DNA from 3 places in the Kitasatospora sp. NPDC058478 genome. Region 3 is predicted to be linked to each of the others. Evidence: riboswitches for the same ligand, from Rfam matches in the RefSeq annotation. Region 3 holds a riboswitch; each other region holds the start of a gene.

What was found. Region 3 has a riboswitch for cobalamin ahead of ACFWPT_RS31035 (ABC transporter substrate-binding protein). Riboswitches for the same ligand answer to the same signal wherever they lie in the genome.
Region 1: another riboswitch for cobalamin. It lies ahead of ACFWPT_RS07135 (peptidase); the one in region 3 lies ahead of ACFWPT_RS31035 (ABC transporter substrate-binding protein).
Region 2: another riboswitch for cobalamin. It lies ahead of ACFWPT_RS07110 (CoA-acylating methylmalonate-semialdehyde dehydrogenase); the one in region 3 lies ahead of ACFWPT_RS31035 (ABC transporter substrate-binding protein).

The regions. Positions count from the first base shown of each region.
Region 1 covers NZ_JBHXML010000009.1:29,064-32,326, forward strand. Annotated here, with positions in the region: gene mmsB (3-hydroxyisobutyrate dehydrogenase) at 1-751, shown strand, start outside; gene ACFWPT_RS07130 (enoyl-CoA hydratase) at 748-1,524, shown strand; cobalamin riboswitch at 1,592-1,732, shown strand; gene ACFWPT_RS07135 (peptidase) at 1,832-2,905, shown strand; gene ACFWPT_RS07140 (flagellar hook-length control protein FliK) at 2,936-3,263, shown strand, end outside.
Region 2 covers NZ_JBHXML010000009.1:23,937-27,199, forward strand. Annotated here, with positions in the region: gene ACFWPT_RS07100 (M48 family metalloprotease) at 1-100, opposite strand, end outside; gene ACFWPT_RS07105 (BlaI/MecI/CopY family transcriptional regulator) at 91-573, opposite strand; cobalamin riboswitch at 840-1,031, shown strand; gene ACFWPT_RS07110 (CoA-acylating methylmalonate-semialdehyde dehydrogenase) at 1,248-2,747, shown strand; gene ACFWPT_RS07115 (acyl-CoA dehydrogenase family protein) at 2,755-3,263, shown strand, end outside.
Region 3 covers NZ_JBHXML010000066.1:42,345-45,607, reverse strand. Annotated here, with positions in the region: gene ACFWPT_RS31045 (type I polyketide synthase) at 1-411, opposite strand, end outside; gene ACFWPT_RS31040 (hypothetical protein) at 687-1,328, shown strand; cobalamin riboswitch at 1,448-1,653, shown strand; gene ACFWPT_RS31035 (ABC transporter substrate-binding protein) at 1,748-2,719, shown strand; gene ACFWPT_RS31030 (iron ABC transporter permease) at 2,716-3,263, shown strand, end outside.

The DNA of each region.
Region 1 (3,263 bases), on a different contig from region 3:
TCCGGCGCGGTCCGCGACCGAGGCGGTATGGGAGGCCGACGTCGTCATCAGCATGCTGCCGGCCGGCCGGCACGTGCTGGCCGCCTACGCGGACCTGCTGCCCGCCGCCCGCCCGGGAACACTCTTCGTCGACTGCTCCACGATCGACGTCGCGGACGCCCGGGCGGCGCACGACCTCGCCGTGCACGCCGGGCACCGGGCCGTGGACGCGCCGGTCTCCGGCGGGGTGGTCGGTGCCACGGCCGCCAGCCTCACCTTCATGGTCGGAGCCGCCGAGCCGGACTTCGAGGCGGCTCGACCGGTGCTGGAGGCGATGGGCCGCAAGGTCGTGCACTGCGGACCCCCCGGTGCGGGGCAGGCCGCGAAGATCTGCAACAACATGATCCTGGGCATCTCGATGATCGCGGTCAGCGAGGCCTTCGTGCTCGGGGAGAGCCTCGGGCTCAGCCACCAGGCCCTCTACGACGTCGCCTCGACCGCCTCCGGCCAGTGCTGGGCGCTCACCACCAACTGCCCCGTCCCCGGACCGGTGCCGACCAGCCCGGCCAACCGCGACTACGCGGCCGGGTTCGCCGCCGCCCTGATGGCCAAGGACCTCGGCCTCGCCGCCGGGGCCGCCGAGGCCGCCGGCCTGCCCACCGAACTCGGACGCAGGGCGGCACAGCTGTACGCGGACTTCGCGCAGGCCGACGACGGCGCCGGCCTGGACTTCTCGGCGATCATCACCACCCTGAGGGAGGACGGCAAGTGACCGGCTACGAGACGATCCTGGTCGAGCGCAAGGGCCGGGTGGGGCTGATCACGCTCGACCGGCCCAAGGCGCTCAACGCGCTCAACACCCGGCTGATGAACGAAGTCGTGGCGGCCGCAACGGAGTTCGACCGCGATCCGGAGATCGGTGCTCTGGTGATCACCGGCTCGGAGAAGGCCTTCGCGGCCGGCGCCGACATCAAGGAGATGCAGTCGCTCGACTTCGTCGACGCCTACCTCGGCGACTGGTTCGCCGCCTGGGACCGCTTCGCCGCGCTGCGCAAGCCCGTGGTGGCGGCGGTGGCGGGCTACGCGCTGGGCGGCGGCTGCGAGTTGGCGATGCTGTGCGACGTCCTGCTGGCGGCGGACACCGCGAAGTTCGGGCAGCCGGAGATCAAGCTCGGCGTGATCCCGGGCATCGGCGGTTCGCAGCGGCTGACCCGGGCGGTCGGCAAGGCGAAGGCGATGGAACTGTGCCTGACCGGCCGGATGATGGGCGCCGAGGAGGCCGAGCGGGCCGGCCTGGTCTCCCGGATCGTCCCGGCGGACCAGCTGCTGGCCGAGGCCCTGACGGTGGCCGAGACGATCGCGGCGATGTCCACCCCGGCGGCGGTCATGCTCAAGGAGAGCGTCAACCGCTCGTACGAGACCACGCTCGCCGAGGGCGTGCGCTTCGAACGGCGCCTGTTCCACGCCACGTTCGCCACGACGGACCAGAAGGAGGGCATGGCGGCCTTCGCCGAGAAGCGCCCGCCGGAGTTCCTCAACCGCTGACGGTCCGAGCAGTTCGCGGCGCGATGTGGCGCGATGTGACGCACGAACCCTTGACCGGATCTTTTCCGTATCGCCATGATGGGCCGTCAAGTTGTGACTCCGCCGCTGGGGGAAGTCCGGTTCGAATCCGGCGCTGACCCGCAACGGTAGGCCGCCGACTCCACGTCGGCGGCGAGCCCGAGTACCCGGCGGCGGAGGTGTGTCGTCCCCTCCTCCCGTCGTGGTCTGCGGGCCGGAGCTCCGAGGGCTGCCCCGGCTGGTGCCGCCGTCCTCCGGGCCCCTGCGTGCGGGCCCGGAAAGGCCCACCGTGCCCTCGTTCCGACGCCCCCTGCGCCTCCTCGCGATACCCGCGCTCGCCCTCGCCACCGTCCTCCCGGCGGCCGCTGCCGCCCAGGCCGCGCCTGCTGCCGCGACCTCGTCCCCGACGATCCGCCCCGATGCCGCCGCCGGCGGCTGGCTCGCCCGCCAGCTCGTCGACGGCGACCACTTCGAGTCCGTCTTCAACGGGACCGCCTACCCCGACCAGGGCCTGACCATCGACGCCGTACTGGCCTTCGCCGCCTCGCGCAGCTCCGACCAGGCCGCCGCGAAGGCCACCGCCTGGCTGGCCAAGCCCGAGATCATCAGCGGCTACCTCGGCGACGGCACCACCGAGGCCTACGCCGGGGCGACCGCCAAGCTGCTGCTCGCCGTCGAGGTGCGCGGCGGGAACCCGACGGCCTTCGGCGGCGTCGACCTGCCGGCCCGCCTGCGCTCGCTCCAGACCGCCGAGGGCCGGTTCTCCGACCGCTCGCAGTGGGGCGACTACAGCAACGCCTTCGGCCAGTCCCTGGCCCTGATCGCCCTGCACCGCACGACCGGTGGCGCCCCGGCCGCGGCCGTCGACTTCCTCGCCAACAGCCAGTGCGCGGACGGCGGCTACCCGGTCGCCTTCGGCCAGGCCACCTGCACCAGCGACCCGGACGCCACCGCGCTCGCCGCCCAGGCCCTCGCCGCCACCGGCCGCACCGCCAAGGCCAACGCCGGGCTCGGCTGGCTGACCGCCCACCAGAACGCCGACGGCGGCTTCCCGGCCGCCGGGGCCGCCGCGTCCAACGCCAACACCACCGGCCTCGCCACGCAGACACTGCTCTCCGGCGGGCGCTTCGTGGCCGGCCTCAAGGGCTGGAGCAGCCTGGTCAAGCTCCAGCAGGGTTGCGCCACCGACCCGGCGGTGCGGGGGGCGGTCGCCTACGACGCGACCGGCTTCAACCCGGCCACCGGCGCCCGGGCCACCGCGCAGGCCGTCCTCGGCCTGGCCGGCACCCCGCTGGCCACCCTCTCCGCCGCCGGTGCCCGCCCGGACGCGCCCGTGCCGGCCTGCCCGGCGACCACCCGCTGACCACCCGCTGACCCCGAGAGGAGAGCTCCGATGACCGACACCCCGGCGCCCGCGCGCCCGGCCCGCCGCACCCTCGGCTCGATCGCCGCCGCCGCTGCCCTGACCGCCGGCCTGCTCGGCGTCTCCGCCGTCCAGGCCCCGAAGGCGCAGGCCGCCGCCTGCGACGGCACCACCGGCGTCACCGTCGTGGTCGACTTCACCGCCGTCGGCGGCGGTATCCAGACCGGCTGCGCACCCGGCGACCCCGCCAGCGGCCTGGCCGCGCTGACCGGCGCCGGGTTCGCGTACACCTTCCACCCGCGCTACCCGGGCTTCGTCTGCACCATCAACGCCCTGCCGACGACCTGCACCAACCCCA
Region 2 (3,263 bases), on a different contig from region 3:
CCTCGCGCGGAGGGAGCAGCAGGGCCAAGCGGCGTGCGGCGGGCGCCGCGGCCCAGGGGAGCAGCAGGGCCAGGGCGACGACCGTCAGGATCAGGCCCATGCGTCGTCCTCGGGCCCGGGCCTGCCGGAGTCCGCCGCGGTCGCGGCCCTGGCCCCGGTCTGGGCCCCGGTCTGGGCCCCGGTCTGGGCCTCGGCCTCGGCCTCGGTCTGGGCATCGAGGAGCAGGCGGCGCAGCACGTCCTCGTCGTCCTCGGACAGGGAGGAGACGAACCGCTTCAGCACGAGGTCCCGCTGGGGTTCCTTCTCCAACTCCCGGCGCATGCGCCCGGCCGCCAGTCCGGCGGCGTCCTCCACCGGGGCGTAGGCGAAGGACCGCGCGGGGCGGCTGCGGACCAGGGTCCCCTTCTCGTGCAGGCGCGTGAGGATCGTCGTCACGGTGGTGCGGGCCAGCCCGTGGTCCAGCGCCTCCTTGACCTGCTGGGCGGTCAGCGGCTCGCCGGCCGCCCACAACACCGCCAGCACGTCCGCGACCAGTTCCCCGTGCGGACGCCTGGCGTCCCGACCGACCCTCACATCGTTCTCCCTGTCCCGACACTCCCGGAAGGCACACTCCCGGCAGGCGCACCTCCGGCGCCGACAGCGGTCGGCGGCCGAGGCCTGCCCGCGCCGGTATGGCGAAGATGGGCCCGGCCTGTGTTGCTTAGGTGTGCCTCAGCTAACTTTACGGGCTCGTGGCCCCGCGCTGCCGGGCGCCTGATTTGCGGACACCGTCCGGTCACGTGCCGCTCGGCGCGGTGGAAAGCCGATGGCGCAACGCGCGTGCGGGCCTCTGGACTTACTAGGACGTCCAACTATATGGTCGACGGCAGGTCCGCGGTGTCAGGGAAGCCGGTGTGAGTCCGGCACGGTCCCGCCACTGTGACCGGGGAGTTCGTCCTCGCAAATGAAGGCCACTGGCAGCCAGCCGGGAAGGCCTGGGGGCGTGCGGTGATCCGGGAGTCAGGATACCGGCCGCGGGTGTTCCGTGTTTTCCACGAGGATGGAGACGACACGCATGACTCCGGGCTGCTCCCGCTCCACTGCCGCTCCTGGTCGTCCCGTGCCCACGGCCGCCGGGGCCCCGACGCCCTGACGTTCCGTTCCGCCGCCGCACGCCCGTGTCGCGGGGCGCACCACCGTGCGCCCGCCGACCGGCGGCGGCCTCCGATCCTCCTCCTCTCCCCACCCCTGTCGAGAGAAGGAACCCGATGGTCCGAGAACTGACCCACTTCGTCGCCGGCAAGCCCACCGCCGGCACCTCCGGTCGCTTCGGCGACGTGTACGACCCCAACACCGGCCGGGTGCAGGCCCGGGTGCCGCTGGCGAGCCGGGCCGAGGTCGAGGCGGTGATCGCCGACGCCGCGCAGGCCCAGCCCGCATGGGCCGCGTGGAACCCGCAGCGGCGCGCCCGCGTCCTGCTGCGCTTCCTCCAACTCGTCGAGCAGGAGAAGGAGGAACTGGCCCGGCTGCTGTCCGCCGAGCACGGCAAGACCGTGGCCGACGCCCACGGGGACATCCAACGCGGCCTGGAGGTCGTGGAGTTCGCCGCCGGCATCCCGCACCTGCTGAAGGGCGAGTTCAGCGACAACGCGGGCACCGGCATCGACGTGTACTCGATGCGCCAGCCGCTCGGCGTGGTCGCGGGCATCACGCCGTTCAACTTCCCCGCGATGATCCCGCTCTGGAAGGCCGCACCCGCCATCGCCTGCGGCAACGCCTTCGTCCTCAAGCCCTCGGAGCGCGACCCCTCGGTGCCGCTGCGCCTCGCCGAGCTGTTCCTGGAGGCCGGGCTGCCGCCGGGCGTGCTGAACGTGGTCAACGGCGGCAAGGAGGCCGTCGACACCCTGCTGGAGGACCCGCGGGTGCAGGCGGTCGGGTTCGTCGGCTCCACACCGATCGCCCAGTACGTGTACGCCACCGCCGCCGCGCACGGGAAGCGGGCGCAGTGCTTCGGCGGCGCCAAGAACCACCTGGTCGTGATGCCGGACGCCGACCTCGACCAGGCCGCGGACGCGCTGATCGGCGCCGGCTACGGCTCGGCCGGCGAGCGCTGCATGGCGATCTCGGTGGCCGTCCCGGTGGGGGAGGAGACCGCCGACGCCCTGGTGGCCAAACTGGTCGAGCGGATCGCCGCGTTGAAGGTCGGGCGCTCGGACGACCCGGCGGCGGACTTCGGCCCGCTGGTCGGCGCCGACGCGCTGGAGCGGGTCCGCGGCTACCTGGACCTCGGGGTCGAGGAGGGCGCCGAACTCGTCGTCGACGGGCGGGACTTCCGGCTGGAGGGGCACGAGGACGGCTACTTCCTCGGCGCCTCGCTGTTCGACCGCGTCACGCCCGACATGCGGATCTACCGGGAGGAGATCTTCGGCCCCGTCCTGACCGTGCTCCGCGCCGCCGACTACGAGGAGGCGCTGCGCCTGCCCGGCGAGCACGAGTTCGGCAACGGCGTGGCCGTCTACACCCGGGACGGCGACACGGCGCGGGACTTCGCCCGCCGGGTGAACACCGGCATGGTCGGCGTCAACGTGCCGATCCCCGTGCCGGTCGCGTACCACACCTTCGGCGGCTGGAAGCGCTCCGGGTTCGGCGACCTCAACCAGCACGGGCCGGACTCGATCCGCTTCTACACCCGCACCCGGACCGTCACCTCGCGCTGGCCCTCCGGGGTCAAGGAGGGCGCGAGCTTCACCATCCCGACGATGGGCTGAGGGCGCCGTGCACGACCTCACAGAGGACCAGCTCGCCATCGCGGCGACCACCCGGGCCTTCGCCCGCGAACACCTGGCGCCGAACGCGGTCGCGTGGGACCAGGCCAAGCACTTCCCGGTGGACGTGCTGCGCAAGGCGGCGGACGTCGGCCTGGCCGGTGTCTACGTCCGCGAGGAGTCCGGCGGCTCCGGGCTCACCCGCGCCGACGGCGTGCTGGTGTTCGAGGCGCTGGCCACCGGCTGCCCGTCCATCGCCGCCTACCTGTCCATCCACAACATGGTCGCCTGGATGATCGACCGCTACGGCGACGACGCCCAGCGCGCCCGCTGGCTGCCGGGCCTCAGCGCCATGGCGACCCCCGCCAGCTACTGCCTCACCGAGCCCGGCGCGGGCTCGGACGCGGCGGCACTGACCACCCGAGCCCGCCGGGACGGGGCGCACTGGGTCCTCGACGGCGTCAAGCAGTTCATCTCGGGCGCAGGGGCTTCCCAGGTCTACCTGGTGATGGCCCGCAC
Region 3 (3,263 bases):
GAGCACGGTGTGCAGGCCGCGGTACGCGGCGCCGAGGCGGTGCAGCTGCGCGAGGTGCGCGGGGTCGGTGATGATGGCCGAGGCGCCGCTGTCCCGCAGGTAGTAGTCGAGTTCGTCGTCGGAGGAGCGGGGATTGAGCAGGACACCGACCGCCCCCGCCCGCAGCACGGCGAGGCAACCCTCCACCAGCTCCACGCAGTTGCCCAGGCAGAGCGCCACCCGATCCCCGCGCCGGACCCCCGCCCGCACGAGCGACCCGGCCAGCCGCCCGGTCCGCCGCTCCAACTCGGCGTAGCTGACACCGCGCGAGAAGTCGTGGAACGCGACCCGGTCCCCCGACCGTTCGGTGTGCCTCCTCAGCAACTCCGGCAGCGGCCGCACCAGATCGTCATACCGCAGTTCACCACTCACGCCCCGGCTCCGACCTCTCGCCACTCGCGACCCACTCCCCCGTCGATCCCCTCCGTACCCAGTAACACACGGGCACAGACCGAGTCCTGCGGACTCGCCGCAGCTGCGCTTGCGGCCGCCGAGGAACCGCGGCACTTCGAGGCAGCAATCAGGCCTCTGACCTGCGGAAACAGCAGCTCTCCAGCCCGGGAGGGCGCGAGGGCACAGCGCCGTGGACTTTGAGCGCTGCCCCCGATACCGCCCTCCCCGTCCGGCGCCCGTGTCAGGCTGGGGGAATGCTCTCCGACTCCGCCGCCCCCAACGCCTGGCACACCCCGGCCGAACTGGCGCCGCTCGACGGCAACGAGGCCTTCCGCGGCACCGATGCCGGGACGGTGCTGGACTTCTGGCGCTACGCGATGCCCGACTTGCGAACCAACACCACCCGGGGCCTGCTCGCGGAATTCCTGGTCCACCGCGCCGTCGGCGCTGTGGCACGCAACATGGAATGGGACAGCTTCGATGTCCTGACGCCTGACGGGCTCAGGATCGAGGTCAAGACCAGCGCCTACCTCCAAGCCTGGGGGCAGCGTCAGCTGTCGGAGATTCGCTTCTCCCGGCTGCGCGGACGCACCTGGACTCCCGAGGACGGTGACGCCGCAGAGCAGTCCTACAACGCGGATGTCTACGTCTTCGCCCTCCATACCGCGCTCACCCACGCCGACTACGACCCGCTCGACATCGGCCAGTGGCGCTTCTACGTTGCTTCCCGTGCTCTCGTGGAGGCCACCGGACAGGCCAGCCTGGGCCTTGCTTCCGTACGCCGGCTGTGTGGCGAACCCGTCGACTACGAGGAGCTCGCGGTCCGGATCTCGGCCTGCTCCCTCCAGTCACCCTCAACTGGCGGAGCCACCGAAGCTGCCACCGCCACTGCGTGACAGCGCGCTGGAAAGCCGGCAGGCCGAACACACACCTCCGTCAAGGCGCTGCCGCTGCCGGCGCTTCGCGTGGCCGGTGGGCGTCCTTGAGCCGGTCAGCACCGACCTGACCACGCCTGATACCTTGCCATCGCCGTGGTGTACGGGAAACCGGTCTGAGTCCGGTGCGGCCCTCGCCACTGTTGCCGCGGAGTTCCGCGGCCCTCGCTGACCGGCTTTTCCAGCGGTCAGGGCCACTGGGCGGGCTGGAAGAGCCGTCCGGGAAGGTCGGCTGCGGCGTGTTGATGCGGAAGCCAGGAGACCGGCCACGGCGCGACATGTTCCACGAGGGTTTTGGAGAACACGTGCCCAGCGGTCTGCTGTATCCGTTTCGATCGATATGTTCCGTTCGTCCCACAGGTCCGATACGTGTCGGCCGGGTGGTCGCGGCCGTCCTGTTCACCGGCGCGCTCGGGGCTTGCACCGGCGCCCCCGCGCCCGCCACGTCCGGCGGGGCGGCCGGAAGTGCCGCGCCGGTGAGCGTGGACAACTGCGGGACGACCGTGACGGTCGGCGCGCCGCCCGCCCGGCTGGTGACGCTCAACGAGGGTGCCACCGAGGTGGCCCTGTCCCTCGGCCTGCAGTCCCGCATGGCCGGTACCGCCTACCTCGACGATTCCGTCCCGGAGAAGTGGAAGGCGGCCTACGACTCCGTCCCGGTGCTCTCCAAGGACTACCCGACGAAGGAGAAGCTCCTCGCGGCCCGTCCCGACTTCCTGTACGCCTCCTACTCCAGCGCGTTCACCGACAAGGTCGCGGGCAGCCGGGACGAGCTGCGCGGCCAGGGCATCCCGTCGTACCTGTCCCCGTTCGGCTGCTCGGACAAGAGCCAGGTGCCGCCGACGACCTGGCAGGCGGTGTGGGGTGAACTGAACGACGTCGCCAAGGTCTTCGGTGTCACGGAGCGGGCCGCCGCGATCCAGCAGCAGCAGGAGCAGCAGCTCGCCCAGTTCACGGCGACGGCCGCGGGCAAGAGTCTGAAGGTCCTGTGGTACGACTCGGACACCAAGTCGCCGTTCGTCGGTGCCGGCCACGGCGGACCTCAGCTCGTGCTCGATGCCGTGGGCGCCCGCAACGTCTTCGGGGACCTGCCCGGTGGCTGGCAGAACGTGAGCTGGGAGAAGGTCGTCGCGGCGGACCCGGACGCCATCGTGGTCGCGGACGCCGGCTGGGACACCGCCCAGTCCAAGATCGACTACTTGGAGAACGACCCGGTGCTGAGCAAGCTCACCGCCGTGCAGCGCAAGGCTTTCGTGGTGGTGCCGTTCTCGGAGTCGACTCCCGGCGTGCGGCTCGCCGACGGTGCCGCCCGGGTGTCCGCAGGGCTGGGCCAGCTGCACCCGGGTTCATGACCACCGAACCCCGCCCCGTCGTGCGGCCCTCCGGTCCGGGCCGCGCGACGGCGGCCCTGGCCATCGGCGCGGCCCTGCTGCTGACCACCGTGCTCCTCGGCCTGGCCGTGGGCTCGCAACCCGAGCCGGTCCGGACGGTGATCGATGTCGTGGCGCGCCGTCTCGGGCTGGGCGGCCAGCACGTCACGCTGCTGGACGACCAGATCGTCTGGCAGTTGCGGCTGCCCCGGGTTCTGGGAGCGGCTGCCACCGGCGCAGGCCTCGCGGTCTGCGGCGCGGTGCTGCAGACGCTGACCGGGAACGACCTGGCCGATCCCTTCCTGCTCGGGATCTCCGACGGAGCCGCCGCAGGCGCGGTCACCGTGATCGTCCTCGGCGTCGGCGTGACCGGCGCCGTGGGCACCGGCGCGGTGGCGACGGCGGCCTTCGCCGGTGCCCTGCTCGCCGCCGCCGTCGTCCTGGCACTGGCCGGCGCCCGCACCCGGTCCCTACCGACCACCCGGACCGTGCTCGCCGGCATCGCGGTGGGGCAGATGTGCGGGGC